4 regions of the Robertmurraya sp. DFI.2.37 genome follow, and region 3 is predicted to be linked to each of the others. Evidence: riboswitches for the same ligand, from Rfam matches in the RefSeq annotation. Region 3 holds a riboswitch; each other region holds the start of a gene.

Region 1 (4,343 bases), on a different contig from region 3:
TGTGCTAACTTGAATTACATTAGTTTGAGAATGTGCAATCTCACTCTTTTCTAATGTAGGTGGTCCATTTTCTGCGAAGTATGCTTTTATTTCTTCGTCCACTGAATCAGGATTTTCTAAATAGGCTTCATACATCTCAATGACATATCCTAAATTCGGTCCGTGAAATCCTTGCCATACTGGTCCTTGACCATCTGATGGCTTCCTCATGTGAAATACCTCCAAAATCTTTTAAGAAATTGATCACTTTATCCTCTTCTTCTCCATTCGGAAACTCAAATGTTAGAATAATATTATTTTTCAGAGGATATAACGTTTTCAAAGCTATTCTAACACGTTCATGTAAGAACTACAAAGGTTTTAACTGTGTAAATAGTAAAAACTTTCATTAGGCAATTACCTATTGTAATAAAATTTTAACACTCGTTTAAATTATTACATCATTGGATAAATTTCCTCATCAATAGGCAAATTATGAAAGAACTTAAATCAAGGAGATGAACGATGCGTGAATATTGGTCGTGCAAAGGAAATAGCAGAAAGTGCTGAAGTTCATAACGTCACTTATGAAGGACTTCCAGTTATCATCCAACATGTTGATGAACAAACAAAAACAGCGAGAATTTATTCGAAGCAAAATCCTGAATATGAGCAGAATGTCCCAATCTTAAACTTAATTGAAGAGGAATAAAATCAGGCTGCCCGCAAACGCTCGCTTTCTTCGTTGCTCGTCTTGTCCGGTGCTCATTACCTATTATGGTAACTCCGCTCCTCCCAAGGCTTCGCGCCTCGAAATCAAACGTTTTCAATCAGCCTGAAGGTGACTGATTTTTTTTATTTTTGACTTTGTCTACACTCTGAAATAATTTCTCATTGACTTTATTGGTTTATTGTAGTAAATTTTAGAAAATTGAATTTAATTTCTTATCAAGAGAGGTTGAGGGTCTGGCCCTATGAAACCTCAGCAACCTGCAAGCATTTATTGCAAGGTGCTAATTCCTGCAAGTTTTGTAAATAAACTTGGAAGATAAGAAGAATGGCTGTTATCCGTTATGAAAAGTCTTCTTCTTATAGAAGACTTTTTTTGTTTGACTTTGTTATATATCGAAGTTGTATTTGGCTCATTTTCTCTCTTAAAAGACCGCTCCCCCCTAAAAAGGTGTGCGAAATTTTAGTTTCACATGATATGTGCAACAACTCTGTTTAACAAAGCCTTTCTTTTATATGCAGCTTTATAACAGCAAATTTTATGAATGTAAGGAGTGTTTTCTTATGTATGAACTCGAAACAAAATTGGCGCAAATCGGAAATCGCAGTGAAAAAACAACAGGGACTGTAAACCCTCCTATCTATCTTTCCACCGCCTATCGTCATGAAGGAATTGGTCAATCAAGCGGCTACGATTATATCCGAACTGGCAATCCAACAAGACAAATTCTAGAACAGACGATAGCTGAGCTTGAAGAAGGTGATGGTGGGTTTGCCTGTAGTTCTGGAATGGCCGCTATTTTGACAGTACTTTCTCTCTTTAAATCAGGAGACGAGTGGATTGTTGCAAAGGATTTATATGGTGGTACATACCGTATTCTGGAGGAGAACTTTAAGAAATGGGGCCTTAAGGCAACATATGTGAATACGAGCGATGCTGCCAATATACAGAAAAGTATTTCTGAAAAAACAAAAGCTATCTTTATTGAGACACCTACAAACCCTCTTATGGAACAAACCGATATCAAAGCTGTTTCAAAAATAGCAAAAGAAAATAAACTTTTAGTAATTGTTGATAATACGTTCTATACTCCTTATATTCAAAAACCAATTACAGATGGTGCTGATATCGTCATACATAGTGCCACTAAATATTTAGGGGGTCACAATGATGTTCTTGCCGGATTGATTGTTGCGAAAGGAAAGGAACTTTGCGAGTCTCTAGCTTTCTATCATAATGGCAATGGCTCGGTTCTAAGCCCTTTCGATTCATGGCTGTTAATGCGAGGAATGAAGACGTTAGCCCTAAGAATGGAAAAACATGAGCAAAATGCAAAAGAGCTTGTCCGCTTTCTATTAGAACACGACGCCGTGACAAATGTCCTTTACCCAGGACGAGGAGGAATGGTTTCATTTCGAATTCAACATGAAGCATGGGTGAATCCTTTCTTGCAAAACTTGCAATTAATCACGTTTGCTGAAAGCTTAGGCGGAACAGAAAGCTTTATCACCTATCCTGCAACACAGACCCATGCAGATATTCCCGAAAAGATTCGATTTGAAACAGGGGTAGATAATTGTTTGCTGCGCTTTTCAGTTGGATTAGAGCATAGCGATGATTTAAAAAATGATTTACAACAAGCATTCATAAAAGCCCAACAGGAGGTAGTACGATGAACGAAGACTGTTGTTACTCTTTTGAAACGAAGTTGCTTCACAATAACTCAAAATTTGATCTTACAACTGGAGCTGTCAGCGTCCCCATTCAGCATGCCTCAACCTTCCATCAATCAAGCTTTGACACTTACGGAAAGTATGATTACGGTCGCAGCTTGAATCCTACAAGGGAAGCGCTCGAGGAGCAATTAGCCCATTTAGAGGGTGGTATTCGTGGGTTTGCATTTGCTTCTGGAATGGCTGCCATTTCAACCGCCTTTCTCCTCTTATCAAAAGGTGACCACGTTGTCATTACGGAGGATGTATACGGCGGAACCTATCGCATGATAACAGAGGTTCTCTCCCGCTTTGGCATTGAGTATTCATTTGTCGATATGACTGATCTCGATGCAGTCACAAGAGCTGTTCAAGCAAATACGAAAGTATTTTATATCGAAACTCCCTCAAATCCTACTTTAAAAGTTACAGACATTAAAGCAATCAGTCTGATCGCCAAAAAACATGGGGCTTATACATTTGTCGATAATACTTTCTTAACTCCTGCCTTACAGAGGCCTTTACAATTAGGGGCAGATGTCGTCCTTCACAGTGCAACCAAATTTTTATCCGGTCACAGTGATGTAGTTGCAGGAGCAGCAGTTGTAAGAGATGAAGAATTAGCAAATCGACTTGCCTTTTTACAAAACTCTTTCGGGGCTGTGCTTGGCGTTCAAGATTGTTGGTTAGTACTGCGCGGTCTTAAGACATTATCAGTACGATTACAGCAATCGGTCAAAACAGCTAATAAATTGGCACACTTTTTCCGCCAGCACGATTCAGTAAAAAATGTTTATTATCCTGGTTTAAAAGAGCATCCCCAATATGAATTGCAAAAAAAGCAAGCTTTAAACGCTGGCGCTGTTTTATCTTTTGAACTTGAATCAGAAGAACTAACTAAAAAATTCGTTGAAAATGTTAGAATCCCCGTTTTTGCAGTTAGCTTGGGCGCGGTGGAATCAATCCTTTCATATCCCGCGAAGATGTCGCATGGAGCGATGCCAAAAGCAGAACGAGAAAAAAGGGGAATCAGCAATAGTTTACTAAGATTGTCTGTTGGTTTAGAACATGCGGACGATTTAATTAATGATTTTACAACGGCATTAACCTATGCCTATTCACCAATTAAATAAAAAGGAGTAAGAATATGAGTTTCCTAGAAAAACTAAAAAGTGAAATTCTCATTGCAGATGGTGCTATGGGGACCCTTCTATACTCCTATGGGACAGATAGCTGCTTCGAAGAATTAAATCTTTCACACCCGGAAGAGATCAAAAAAATTCATCAAGCTTATATTGAAGCTGGTTCAGATATTATCCAAACAAATACGTATGCAGCCAATTATTTAAAACTTCAAAGATATGGTTTAGAAGACTCTGTTAAGGAAATAAATAGCGCTGCAGTTAAAATTGCCAAAGAAGCGGCACAAAAGGATGTATATGTCCTTGGAACAATGGGTGGAAACCGTGGTGTAAATCCAAAAGCCCTCTCGATTGAGGAAATTAAACGCAGCTTTCGAGAACAGCTTTATTGTCTGCTATTAGAAGATATAGATGGAATCCTGCTTGAGACCTTTTACGATCTTGAAGAGATTGAAACAGTTTTAGCCATTGCTAGAAAGGAAACTTCCCTTCCTATCATTGCACAGGTTTCCATTCAAGAACCAGGAGTCATGCAAAATCAAACAGCTATTAACGATGCCTTCTCAAGACTTGAGGAATTAGGAGCAGATATTGTTGGTTTAAATTGCCGAATCGGCCCTCATCATATGATTAAAAGTTTAGAAGAGGTGCAGATTCCTAGCAGAGCTTTTCTTTCTGCATTTCCAAATGCTAGTCTTCCAACTTATACAGATGGCAAGTTCCATTATGAAGGCGATGCAGACTACTTCAGAAGTTCAGCAAAAGCTTTTCAGAAGCAGG
Region 2 (4,343 bases), on a different contig from region 3:
CGTCACAATTAATTTCTGCCATGGCGCCATATGGCAAAATGAATTTTGGCTCAGTATGACCAAAATTTAAGTTATAAAGAATTGGCAAGTCTTCCAAATTAAATTCTTTCATCACTTTTCGAATTTCCACTTTATACTCATCGTAAAAAGCCTCGTCCTGGGGCTTACCGAAAATAATTCCATTAACTTTATTTAAAATGCCTTGTGCCGCATAATTTCGCAACCAATATCTAATAAGGTTTGGCTCTGGTTTTTCTTCTGATGTTTCAAAGAATAGAATGCTGTTTTCCCAATATTTATTTTCTGGCCAAAGCTCCGTTCCTTTTACAAACTCTAAAACTTCAATACAACCACCAATCAAATGCCCTTGAACGATACCCGTCCCTTGAAGTACTTCATAACCACTGTTCTTCCGCATCGTTCGGCGAAGCTCCTTATTTTCTTCAGTCCACTCTAATCTCTCACTGGTCCATTCTTTTGCAGGTTTAATTTCACCAATCTGTTCATTTGAAAAAAGCGTCCTTTTTACCATTTCAATTGTATATGGATCCATTTCCACATTTTCTGCAAAATCAGTTAAAATCGCGGGACCGTAAAAAGATGATACACCAGCTTTATAACAAAATAAATGTGCAATAGTCGTATCCGAGTAGCCCATCAGTATTTTCGGGTTTTTATGTATAATGTCAAAATCGATATAAGGAAGTAAGCGAATACTATCATCTCCACCTATATTTACAATAATTGCTTTTATCCGTTTATCGGTAAATGCAGTCATCAAATCCTCCGCACGCGCTTGTGGATTCTCGTACAGAAAGTCCTCTCCCTTTAAACTATTTGGCATCGAAATAACTTTTAATCCAAAAATGTCTTCTAGTCTTTTTACACCTTGTTCATAACGCCATTTAAGTAGTGGCTCACCTGCTCCTCCCCAAGAAGGACTTACTGTTGCCACACAATCACCTGGCTGTAATTTTTTCGGCTTTATTAACATTCTCAAACTCCTCTCTTAATAGCATTAATCGTTATGACTTTTTCACCTTCGACAACACTATTATATAATGAAAAAGCCACAAACCCTTATTAGAATTTGTGACTAATGATTTCACCTTTAAAAGGGATAATTACTAATACGTTTGTATTTAATCCCATTTATTTAGGAAAGACTGCAATAAAATTTCTACAATCCCATGATGATAATGGGAGAAGTCACTCCTTTTTACGTATGTTTCAACTGTGGTGAAAAAACGGTACACCACCCGTTGCCTTTTTGTTATACTAGTACGCACTTTTCTTCTAATGTCTTCTTTAGGAATAAAGCCAATTCAAACATTCCATATTTTCCAGCTTTCGCTTCTGCATCAGAATTATAGTTTGTATTGGTATTAATATCATACGTATAAATTGTTCCGTCAGCAGCTCTGATAAATTCTATTCCCGCCACTTGAATGTTATTTCTTACTAGAACTTCTTTATATTTTTCTATGATTTCGTCTTCAAAATGATCAATAATTTGAAACTTAGGCTTCTCTTCTACTTCTTCTCCTACTGGGCAGTACAAATCTCCAATTTGGCATGCATCTGCCGGGCAAAGTTCAAACCCTTCCGAAGTGTCTACCTTAACAGCATAAACAAATTTTCCTCCTACGAACTCGCAACGAGTAATATAGCTTTCAGGAGAGTAAATATATTCTTGTATTAAAGTAATACCATCAACCGGTTCTTCAAAAGCCGCTCCTTCCACATAAGCCTTTAAAGCCTCTATGCTATGAAACAATTGAACGCCTAACCCTTTACCGGCACGGTTGTGCTTCGTAATAAACGATTGTCCGGCAAAGTTTTGAGCTGCCTTTATGATATTTTCCTTGCCAACGGCAGCAATCGTTTTTGGAGTTTTTACTCCAGACTTGTTTAATTCTAAGTATTGTAAGACCTTACTCACTTCCAACCTTAAAGCATTCGGCCCATTTATAACGGTACGGTCATGTGCTTCAAGCCAGGCCAATACTTGCCCGGAAAATTCGGCTGCAAAACGATGATCACGTGTATGAGAAGAAGCACTCATTCTGCTGTAGAAAATTCCTTCTGGTGGCTCTGTTGATAAATCCAACATCCCTTCATCTAAATGCCATTCTTCATATGGAACACCTAATTCCTCTAACCTTCTAGTTAAATGGACTGTCCACTCACGATTCTCATGGATGACATATACCTTACTCATTCTTATCGCTCCTCTCTAGCTTTTTATTAAACTCCGTTTTTGTTCGACTAATGGCATTACCTGCCTTGAAAATCGCTCCATTTCCTCAAGTTGAGGAGAAAACTGTAATAATAATAAATCTAACCCTACTTCTTCATACTTTAAAATGCGCTCTGCAATTTGCGCTGGTGTTCCTACAAGGTTTGGTCGAAGCCCGCGATTAGAAACCGAGTAATCCTGTAATTGAATTTCTTGCTCTAATTGTGATTTAGTCGTAAAGTCTTTAAAGCCAGCATAAGCGCTAGAGTCTTTCACGTTCGTGATTTTTTCAAGCTCAGCCAAAGCCTCTTTCTCTGTATCTCGACAAATTACATAGGCAGCCATTCCAAAGGAGCTGAATGGAGCATTACTCGTTTGCTCACGCCGTACCTTCATATCGGTTATTTTTGCCTCAATTTCTTCAACTGTTCCACCATGCATTACATAAGCATCACATTTTTCTGCAATGGTTTGTTTCCCCTTTTCGCTTTCCCCGCCTGCATAGAGAATTGGATTAGGTTTTTGCACAGGCTTTGGAGCAAGCTTCGTGCCACTTAGGTTGTAGAATTGACCAGAATAATGGAACGTTTCTTCCTTCCACAATCCTTTTAAAACGTCGATAAATTCTTCCGTCCGTGCATAACGCTCATCATGCTCTGTAAAAACCCCACCATATTGACGTGCTTCTTCTTCCCACCATGCTGAAACCACATTAAGAGTAAAACGACCGTTACTAATACGATCAATATTTGCCGCCATTTTTGCAGCTACGGCAGGATTGTGAAAGCCAGGGCGTATCGCCGTCATGATCTCAATTTTATCGGTCACCGCTGCGAGTCCAGCTGCAGTGGACCAGGCTTCTAGAGAGGCATGTTCCGGTCCTTTAATATCATTTAAATATAATTCTGCGATTAAAGTAGTCGAATACCCCCATTTTTCAGCCGATTGCACAACCTCCTTCGCATAATCAAAGGTTGCTGGCATCTTTTCATCTTCAACATTACGCAACCAACCGCCAAACATCGGTAACCAAAACCCATATTTCATTTCTACTCTCTCCCTGCCATTCTAATTAGATAGTTTTCCCATTTATTAAGTTGGAATTGTTCATACATAAAAAGCTCTCCTTCTTAGAAGAGAGCTTTTAACTCCCTTCTCATCTTTCAAGCACAACGCTTGTTGGAATTAGCACAGTATTCCGCAGAACCTGTTGCCGAGGCTTCAAAGGGCCAGTCCCTCCACCTCTCTTGATAAGAAGAAAAATATGATTTGATAATGTTGTATAAAAAGATAAAAATGTTGCAAATATTCAATACATGTTGTCAGAAGCATTGCTTTTAACTAAAAAGCAGCAACGTGAAATAAACTAAACTAAGGTGATAATAGTTTAAATTTAACCAATTGTCAATTAAATTTTTCGAAACTCTAAATATTTTGTCATCATTCTAACTGCGAAAGAGAAGGGCTATATTTTACAAGCGATTTCTAAAAAACTTGTATGTTATACTAAAAATACTAAAGAATGAAGGGACTGAACTATGCGCAGATATCAATATTCATCCCCATAAAACATATTCTGGAGGTAAAATATTGATTACAGAACTTAAATCACCACGCTTATTTTTAAGAAAAATGAATGTTTTAGACAAAGCTCAACTTTTTGAAATTTGGTCTGATCCTGAAGTAACGAAATATATGAATATTGATCGCTTTACAAGCATGAAACAAGTTGAAGAAATGATTCAATTATTTGATACACTCTCACAAAATAATGAAGCGATTCGCTATTCAATCATCGAATTAGCATCAGAGGAAATAATAGGCACTTGCGGCTTCAATGCTATCGACTATGACAATGCTAAAGCGGAAATTGGCTATGATCTGAGGAGGAAATATTGGGGGAAAGGTTACGCTGCGGAAGCCATGACTTCTCTCATTCATTATGCCTTCAACGATTTAAACATAAATCGAATCGAAGCCAAAATTGAACCTGAAAACAGAAATTCCATAAAACTAATTGAGAGACTTGGGTTTAATTATGAAGGAACATTAAGAGAAGCAGAGAAGTCGAAAGGGCAATTTATTAACCTCAAGCTTTATTCCA
Region 3 (4,343 bases):
GAATTTCCTTTGTTTCTTCGCCTTCAGCAGCAGAATTTGAGTCGTTGCTCCCACATGCTGCTAAAAACCCTAGTACAAACAATACAAATGCTAATTTTACCCATTTTTTCATCTTTTCTTCCCACACTCTCTCTCGTAAATTTCTTTTATATCAATATATAAATGCTATCTCTTATCTACAACTTTTGCGATAAAATCACCAAGGATTTGAATCACTTGAACTAAGATGACGAGGATAAGAACTGTCGCTATCATGATCGTATTATCATAGCGATAATAGCCGAATCGAATGGCCAAATCCCCAATTCCCCCACCTCCAACAGTTCCAGCCATTGCTGAAAAACCAATTAAACTAATAAGTGTTAACGTAACACCAGAGATAATTCCTGACTTTGCTTCTAAAAGAAGAACATCTTTAATAATCATCCACGGTGTCGCTCCAGCCGCAATAGCTGCTTCAATAACACCTTTATCAATTTCTCTTAACGCCGTTTCTACTATGCGTGCAAAAAAAGGAATGGCTGCAACCGAAAGGGAGACGCTTGCCGCCGCTGGACCAATTTGAGTACCAACAATAGCTTTAGTGAGCGGAATCAGCGCTACTAATAAAATGATAAAAGGGATTGAACGAACTAAATTTACGATAAATCCTAAAATACTTTGAACAGCTTGATTTTCCCAAAACAGCCCTTTATCTGTGATATACAATAGGATGCCAATTGGAAGTCCAACAATGACAGCAACGGCAAGAGAAATTGATATCATGTAAATCGTTTGGAGAAAGGCTGTATTAATATCTGGTAAAAGTTCGACGAAATGTCCGAAATCAAACCCCATCTCGCAACACCTCCACCTCTGCATCACGCTCTTCAATATATTTTAGCGCCTGTTTAATTTCTTCTCTTTCACCCTTTAATTCCATTACAAAAATGCCAAGCGGTAAATCTTGAATATACTCAATAGAACCATGCAAAAAATTCCCCTTAACTTGATATTGTTGTAATGTATCTGAAATAACACCTTCCCCTGCAACCTTTCCACGGAACGTTACTTTTACGATCGGACCTTCACAGCTATTAGCAATGGTTTCAGGAATATCATAAGACACCACGCTTGCAATAAATTCCTTGGCAAGCTCTGTTTTCGGACTGGCAAAAATATTGTATACAGCCCCTTCTTCAACAACTCTTCCTTCCTGCATAATGGCCATTCGATTACAAATTTCTTTCACTACATTCATTTCATGTGTGATTAAGACAATGGTGATCTTTAATTCTTGATTGATTTTCTTAAGCAAATTCAATATTGATTTTGTAGTTGTTGGATCAAGAGCAGATGTTGCTTCATCGCAAAGTAGCACTTTTGGGTTGTTGGCTAATGCTCTTGCAATTGCTACTCTTTGCTTTTGCCCACCACTTAACTGTGAAGGGTAAACATCCCGTTTCTCGGAAAGACCAACCATTTCAAGAAGCTTCTCCACTCTATCAGTTCTTTCCTTAGCAGGTACCTTTGCTGCCTTTAAGGCAAAAGCAATATTTTCATAGACTGTTTTCTGACTAATTAAATAGAAATGTTGAAAGATCATCCCAATTTTTAATCGAGCTAATCTTAATGCTTCACCACGTAGCACAGTTAGGTCTACTCCATCGACAGTTAAGTGTCCAGTCGTTGGACGCTCAAGTAAATTAATGCAGCGGAGCAATGAGCTTTTGCCAGCACCAGAATAGCCGACAATCCCATAAATCTCACCTTTTTCAATGGATAGTGAGACATTATCAACACCATTAACTTCGCCCTTTTTTGTTTTGTATATCTTTGAAAGATTTTGAATTTCTATCATACACAAACCCCATTTTTCACATACTTAGTAAGAAGCTCCTTTTGAGCAATTAAGATTGAAACTACTCTGGTCTGCTTAGAATGCTCCTCTAGCAGCCTTTCATTGACAAAGATAACGGCCTAAAGGAAATATGAACCCGCGATTGCAGTTCTTCCGTAGTAGATATCGAACAGATCGACCTGACGTTTGCAGAGATACAATTTAAAATCAGGCAACTTTCACGGAATAATCTAGTAAACAATTAAAAAATGCGCCCTTCTACTGAAAGACGCATCGAAATACTATATCTCGACTTATCTTTCAGAATGTATAACCATTCTGCAGGAATTGGCACCTTCCCAAAAAAAGGGGGTTGCCGGACGTCATAGGGCCATGTCCCTCGGTCACTCTGGATAAGTTTGAAAATTTTAATTAGAATGTAATTTAGATAATACTAGTGGACAAATTATCTGTCAATAGTTAATTGATTCTTTATTTTTATGTGATGCGCTTACATCGCGGATATCAATCCGTTTCAGAAAAAAATTATTTTTTAAGAGAATACAATTCCTCACGTCTATCTGCAAATACGGGAATCCTTTGCCGCACATCTTCCACTTCCTTCATATCTATTTCCGCGTAAAAAATACCTTCTTCCTCTTCGTTCGTGACGAGGAGCTCTCCCCATGGGCCAATGATCATTGAATGTCCATTAAATTCATTGTCTGGATCATTTCCGACACGATTAACGGCAACAATATAGCATTGATTTTCAATTGCTCTTGCCTGGAGTAATAATTGCCAATGATCAATTCTCTTTTTCGGCCATTCAGCAGGAACAAAGACTACTTTAGCACCTTGTAATACATGAGTTCGGATCCATTCAGGGAATCTTAAATCATAGCAGATGACTCCAGCGCATTCCACGCCGTCAAGTTGAAATCGGTTAAGCTTTTGCCCCGGCTCCATATAAAGGTGTTCATCCATCAGCTTGAACAAATGAGCTTTATCATATTCAGAAGTCACGCTACCTCCTCTTTCAACGACATACATCGTATTATAGAATCTCTCACTCCGCTTTGTTGCAACAGATCCCCCAACAATATTTACTCGATGTTGATAAGCAAGCTCCTGTAAAAACTGTTTTGTCCTCTCTCCATTCTCATCTGCTATTCTATTAAGTTCAGTTAAAGCATAACCTGTATTCCACATCTCAGGTAAAACTATCGTATCACTTCCGTTTTTTGCTGCCTCTTCTATATAATGTTTAACAGCAGCAAAGTTTTTTATCGGTTCACCAAATTCGATATTCATTTGTACACATGCAATTTTCATAATTGCCTCCCTCTAGACATTTTTATTTAAAGATTATAGAATTTGATATAAAATCGCAAATACTTTTTAAAGGTGGAACATATGGAATATTCCGAAAGATTAAAAATGCTACCCGTTCAATTTTTTGCTAGTCTCGTAAAAAAAGTAAATAAAGCCATAGCAGAAGGCAGAGATATTATCAATTTAGGACAAGGTAATCCCGACCAGCCAACTCCAAATCATATTGTTAAGGCACTTCAAAATGCTGTTGAGGATCCAAATATGCATAAATACTCACCCTTTCGCGGCCTACAGGAATTAAGAGAAGCCGCTGCCCATTTCTACCAAACTCACTATGGAGTTGAAATCGATCCAAATCAAGAAGTTGCCATTCTTTTCGGTACAAAAACTGGTCTTGTTGAACTTCCACTTTGTTTATTAAATGAAGGTGATTTGATGCTTCTTCCCGACCCTGGTTATCCTGATTATCTTTCCGGGGCAGTGCTTGCTAACGTAAAGTATCATTTATTTCCACTCAAAGCAGAAAATCAATTTTTGCCTGATTTTAAATCCATTGCAAAAGAACAGGTCGAGGCAGCTAAACTGATGTATTTAAATTATCCCAATAATCCAACGGGAGCGACAGCCGATCTGGCATTTTTTGAAGAGACCGTTCGTTTTGCTAAGGAAAACCATATAACCATTCTTCATGATTTTGCTTATGGTGCAATTGGCTTTGACGGCAAGAAACCAGTAAGCTTTCTTCAAGCAGAAGGAGCAAAAGATATTGGAGTTGAAATGTACACATTATCGAAAACCTATAATATGGCTGGATGGCGTGTTGGTTTTGCAGTTGGCAATGCAAAGATTATAGAAGCATTAAACCTCATTCAGGATCATCTTTATGTTAGCTTATTTCCAGCGATTCAGAAGGCTGCTGTTTCAGCATTAACAGAAGAACAAACTTGTGTAGTCGAGCTGGTTGCCCGTTATGAGAAACGACGGAATGCATTGCTTGCAGCATGTCAGGAAATTGGCTGGAAAGTCGAGGCGCCAGCTGGCTCTTTTTTTGCATGGTTACCAGTTCCAACGGGCTTTACAAGCGAACAATTTGCTGAGCTTCTGCTTGAAAAAACAGACGTTGTAGTGGCACCCGGCAATGGTTTTGGTCAATTTGGCGAAGGTTACGTACGCGTAGGATTTCTTGTTG
Region 4 (4,343 bases), on a different contig from region 3:
TAGTAAATATAGCGATACTTCTTTTTTTAATCATAGCTAGGTTTCAATTCTATAAAATTATCCGTGGCAGTCAACAACAAGTGGAAAAAGATAAAGAAGATTCCCACTATATTGCTTTAGAGAGAAAAGCATATACGAGCACTTCTTTTATTCAAATGGCACTTTCTCTCTCCTTTATCGGACTGCTTATTGGCTTTTTACTACTTCGAGAGACAGCACCAAGTGTGCCTTTTTGGAGCTTTGCTTTAATGATTATTTCTGTTTTTAATTTTTTTCCTAATCCTCAGCTTATGAAGATCACAAATCCAAACTTTCAATTCCCTAATCCGCAGTCCAATCATTATAATCAAGAAGTAATTGACCAATTTGATGACGGTGAAAAATATGTCATCTTAAAAAGCTTGCTTAAAGTATATTCATTTTTAATTTGGGGCCTTGTTATTTTAGCATCCGGTCTCATGTACTATTCTATTTTTAGCGGAAACTCTCAATTAATAAGTATAATCGGCATCGGCATTTTACTCATTCTTATACAAATAAGCTACACGACTAGCCTAAAGCCAAATAAACTGAAATAATTTTGGAAAGCATCCTCAAAGAAATCATCATGAAAATCCAATACAAAATATGGAAACAATGATACACTTAGATTATGTAGATTCACGCTGTAAACAAAACTACTTGGTCAACTACCGGGTAAGATTTGCTTAAAAAAGGAGGAGCTTGATTGTATTTATATCATATGACTATTCAAAATGAGTTCGGAGAAAATATAAGTTCGGAAAAGGTTTTAAAAGAAGGATTAACGCATCGAACCGCAACAAGATGGTATTCAAGGGGTGCTAATTTCTTTCCAGAATTAACGGAGCGTTGCAGACCAACGAATTTACCAAAATGGATTGATTTTAAAGTAGCCTTCGGTGCAGATTTGGAGCCATATGAAAAACCGTATTATCGTTTTCCTATGTTTAGTGATAAGATCTTAGTTTTTAACTTCGATATATCAAGCGAATTATTTGCTTATCTTGAGGATAAATATGATGGGGGTAACGGGGCCCTTGTTGAGGGATTACCATCAAAGGAGGAGTTAATGAAACAGTATTGGAAAAGTATGATGACTCTGTCTGACTATTTAAAGCACAAACCTTTTAATAAGCCTGAACTTTATATTTTTGAACAGGTTCCTGCAAAATTAATTGACTATATTGAGTAATATCAGCTTTAAACTTTGACAGAGTGATAATAAAACTGCAGACAATCTTGAATATCGAGTTTGTCTGCAGTCTGATAGGAACTAAAGAGAATTCTGCCCCCTCTTTTTAACCCTTTAATGCCTGCTCACGCAAAGCATCAGCTTTATCCGTACGCTCCCACGGAAGGTCGATGTCTGTACGACCAAAATGCCCGTAAGCAGCTGTTTGCTTGTAAATCGGACGGCGTAAATCCAACATCTTAATGATGCCAGCAGGACGTAAATCGAAGTTATGGCGAACTACTTCGACTAAAATATTTTCGTCTACTTTCCCTGTTCCAAATGTATCGACAGCGATAGACACTGGTTGTGCGACACCAATCGCATAAGCTAGCTGTACTTCTACCTTATCAGCTAGCCCCGCAGCAACGATATTTTTCGCTACGTAACGGGCAGCATAGGCTGCAGAGCGATCCACTTTTGTCGGATCTTTACCAGAGAATGCACCGCCGCCATGACGAGCATAACCACCATAAGTATCTACAATAATTTTACGACCTGTTAAGCCTGCATCCCCTTGAGGACCCCCGATGACAAATCGTCCAGTAGGATTGATAAAATACTTTGTATTCTCATCAATTAATTCACTAGGAACAACCGGACTGATCACATGCTCTTTAATATTGCGCTGAATTTGTTCAAGGGTAATTTCAGGGTGATGCTGTGTTGAAATGACAATGGTATCAATGCGGACCGGCTTGTTGTTTTTATCATATTCAACGGTCACTTGTGTTTTTCCATCCGGTCGAAGATAAGGAAGAATCTCTTCTTTCCGAACTTCTGTTAGACGGCGAGATAATTTATGCGCAAGTGAAATCGGAAGCGGCATAAGTTCCTTTGTTTCATTACAAGCAAACCCAAACATTAATCCTTGGTCACCTGCACCAATTGCTTCAATTTCTTCATCCGTCATACTGCCTTCACGTGCTTCCAAAGCTTGATCAACACCCATAGCAATATCGGGGGATTGTTCATCAATCGAAGTTAATACTGCACAAGTTTCAGAATCGAATCCGTATTTGGCTCGATTATATCCAATCTCTTTGATCGTTTCACGGACAATCTTTGGAATATCTACATATGTAGAAGTAGTAATTTCTCCTGCCACTAAAACAAGTCCTGTATTGACAGAAGTTTCAGCAGCAACACGAGCATTAGCATCTTTTGCTAAGATCGCATCCAATATTGCGTCAGAAATTTGGTCACAAATTTTATCTGGGTGACCTTCAGTAACTGACTCAGAAGTAAACAAACGCGCGTTTCTTGACATCTGACTTCCTCCTCATCTATAAGTACGAGGGCTTTCCCCCACGCTGATACGGAACTCATTCCCTATGTAGTATGAAATAAACATGGAGTTTTTATGATGATTTTCAAGAATTCATAAAAAGGGTTGAAGAACTCATTTCATATTATGTTGAGAACAAATAATCGTTCTGCCATCTTGAAACTCATTCAATTGTTTACAATATTGAAAAGTACAAGGTGCCTTCACCACAAATCTAATGCAGCTTATCTTTCTAAGGAGCTCTCCTTGCTGCCCATCACCGGCAAACTTAAAGAACTCTTAGTTTTGTTAGATGATAAACCACTTGCACTAAACACAAAAAAACCTTTCCTAAGAAGAGGAAAGGAGTATGTAAACAATTCTCGCCTTTCACTCTTATCGTTCAAGGACTTTATCCTTGCTTCAGGTTAGCACCATTGCTATCAAAGCTTTCAAGGATTCCAACAGAATCTTGAACTTAATAACCGGTTGCTGGGTTTCATAGGGCCTGTCCCTCCACCTACTCGGGATAAGAGAGTATCCGTTCAAGTGTAGATCATAACGAACGAGTGCATATGTGTCAACAGCTATGGAATAATTCTTTTAATTTTTTCATTTTCATGGCGAAAGATTCACTATAAGGAGCAACTTCCATCATCACATTTTTGCTTGAAAAATAAATGCCGATTTCGGGCAATCCACCTGTAAATAGGATCTCCTATGAAATGCAGAAAAGGCAAATATAATATACTTGCAAAGATAAATGTATAAGGGCTAATGAGCAAAATTCTTCTTACAGCTTTATATCCCTTAAGCACCCGTTGATTTGGAAGAAGAATATGAAGCTCACTTCTTAATTCCTTTGCTGTAAATCTAGCATCCTTTTGAACTTCCTCAAACTCTTGTAAAGAAAGCCAAGTAACTTTTTTAAATAAATCTATTTTTTGTAATATAGTCTTTGTTCTCAAGCATAACGCACAATTTCCATCATATAATGCCACAATTTCCAACTTTCCCATTCCCTTCCTGTTAAAGAATGAATATATTATGATCATCGTATTGCTAAAAGAACTCTAGTAATTTTCCTTAACCATTGAAACTTTTTGGATATTCAGTGGCATTTTCCACGAATTAGTATAGACTAATGAGATAAATGTGTTATACTAATCGTATTATGATATCGCTTTCGAGAAATACATTTTTAAACTATATTGAAAGAAGGTATTCATCAAATGAATTCAGTTAGCCTTACTAATGAACTAAATGAATTGCTACAACAAAATAATGTTCATATCCAGCTATCTGTTCCCCAATTAGTCGAAAAAGTTTTGCGACGAAATGAAGGAGTTCTTACCTCTACTGGAGCAATATGTGCTACTACTGGAACCTATACTGGACGTTCCCCTAAAGATAAATACATCGTGGAAGAACGTTCTTCAAAAGATAAAATTGACTGGGGCCCGATCAACCAGGCGATTTCCGAAGATACGTTTGACTCCCTTTACACAAAGGTGCTTAATTACTTAAAAAAGAAAGATGAAGTATTTGTTTTTAAAGGCTTTGCTGGTGCCGATAAAAATTCACAGCTTCCGATTCAAGTAATTAATGAATATGCTTGGCATAATCTATTTGCCCATCAATTATTTATTCGACCAACGAAAGATGAACTAGACAACCATCAGGCTCAATTCACTGTCATTTCTGCTCCAGATTTCAAAGCCGATCCGACTGTTGACGGAACAAAGTCTGAAACCTTTATTATTATATCATTTGAGCGTAAAACTGTATTAATTGGTGGAACAGAATATGCAGGTGAAATCAAAA

Evidence for each region. Region 3 has a riboswitch for S-adenosylmethionine ahead of PZE06_RS13255 (methionine ABC transporter ATP-binding protein). Riboswitches for the same ligand answer to the same signal wherever they lie in the genome.
Region 1: linked by a shared signal. The riboswitch ahead of PZE06_RS17050 (methionine biosynthesis PLP-dependent protein) and the one ahead of PZE06_RS13255 (methionine ABC transporter ATP-binding protein) in region 3 are both predicted to bind S-adenosylmethionine.
Region 2: linked by a shared signal. The riboswitch ahead of PZE06_RS18305 (LLM class flavin-dependent oxidoreductase) and the one ahead of PZE06_RS13255 (methionine ABC transporter ATP-binding protein) in region 3 are both predicted to bind S-adenosylmethionine.
Region 4: linked by a shared signal. The riboswitch ahead of metK (methionine adenosyltransferase) and the one ahead of PZE06_RS13255 (methionine ABC transporter ATP-binding protein) in region 3 are both predicted to bind S-adenosylmethionine.

What each region holds. Positions count from the first base shown of each region.
Region 1 covers NZ_JARGEJ010000035.1:32,719-37,061, forward strand. Annotated here, with positions in the region: gene PZE06_RS17040 (2-oxoglutarate dehydrogenase E1 component) at 1-210, opposite strand, end outside; gene PZE06_RS17045 (H-type small acid-soluble spore protein) at 509-691, shown strand; SAM riboswitch class I at 922-1,034, shown strand; gene PZE06_RS17050 (methionine biosynthesis PLP-dependent protein) at 1,273-2,385, shown strand; gene metC (cystathionine beta-lyase) at 2,382-3,554, shown strand; gene PZE06_RS17060 (bifunctional homocysteine S-methyltransferase/methylenetetrahydrofolate reductase) at 3,569-4,343, shown strand, end outside.
Region 2 covers NZ_JARGEJ010000041.1:9,001-13,343, forward strand. Annotated here, with positions in the region: gene PZE06_RS18295 (S66 family peptidase) at 1-994, opposite strand, end outside; gene PZE06_RS18300 (ATP-grasp domain-containing protein) at 1,274-2,221, opposite strand; gene PZE06_RS18305 (LLM class flavin-dependent oxidoreductase) at 2,237-3,286, opposite strand; SAM riboswitch class I at 3,393-3,496, opposite strand; gene PZE06_RS18310 (GNAT family N-acetyltransferase) at 3,830-4,343, shown strand, end outside.
Region 3 covers NZ_JARGEJ010000022.1:35,337-39,679, reverse strand. Annotated here, with positions in the region: gene PZE06_RS13265 (MetQ/NlpA family ABC transporter substrate-binding protein) at 1-112, opposite strand, end outside; gene PZE06_RS13260 (methionine ABC transporter permease) at 166-837, opposite strand; gene PZE06_RS13255 (methionine ABC transporter ATP-binding protein) at 827-1,840, opposite strand; SAM riboswitch class I at 2,131-2,239, opposite strand; gene PZE06_RS13250 (carbon-nitrogen family hydrolase) at 2,366-3,154, opposite strand; gene PZE06_RS13245 (pyridoxal phosphate-dependent aminotransferase) at 3,236-4,343, shown strand, end outside.
Region 4 covers NZ_JARGEJ010000026.1:37,905-42,247, reverse strand. Annotated here, with positions in the region: gene PZE06_RS14645 (DUF3169 family protein) at 1-578, shown strand, start outside; gene PZE06_RS14640 (hypothetical protein) at 728-1,213, shown strand; gene metK (methionine adenosyltransferase) at 1,320-2,522, opposite strand; SAM riboswitch class I at 2,913-3,055, opposite strand; gene PZE06_RS14630 (thiol-disulfide oxidoreductase DCC family protein) at 3,155-3,538, opposite strand; gene pckA (phosphoenolpyruvate carboxykinase (ATP)) at 3,752-4,343, shown strand, end outside.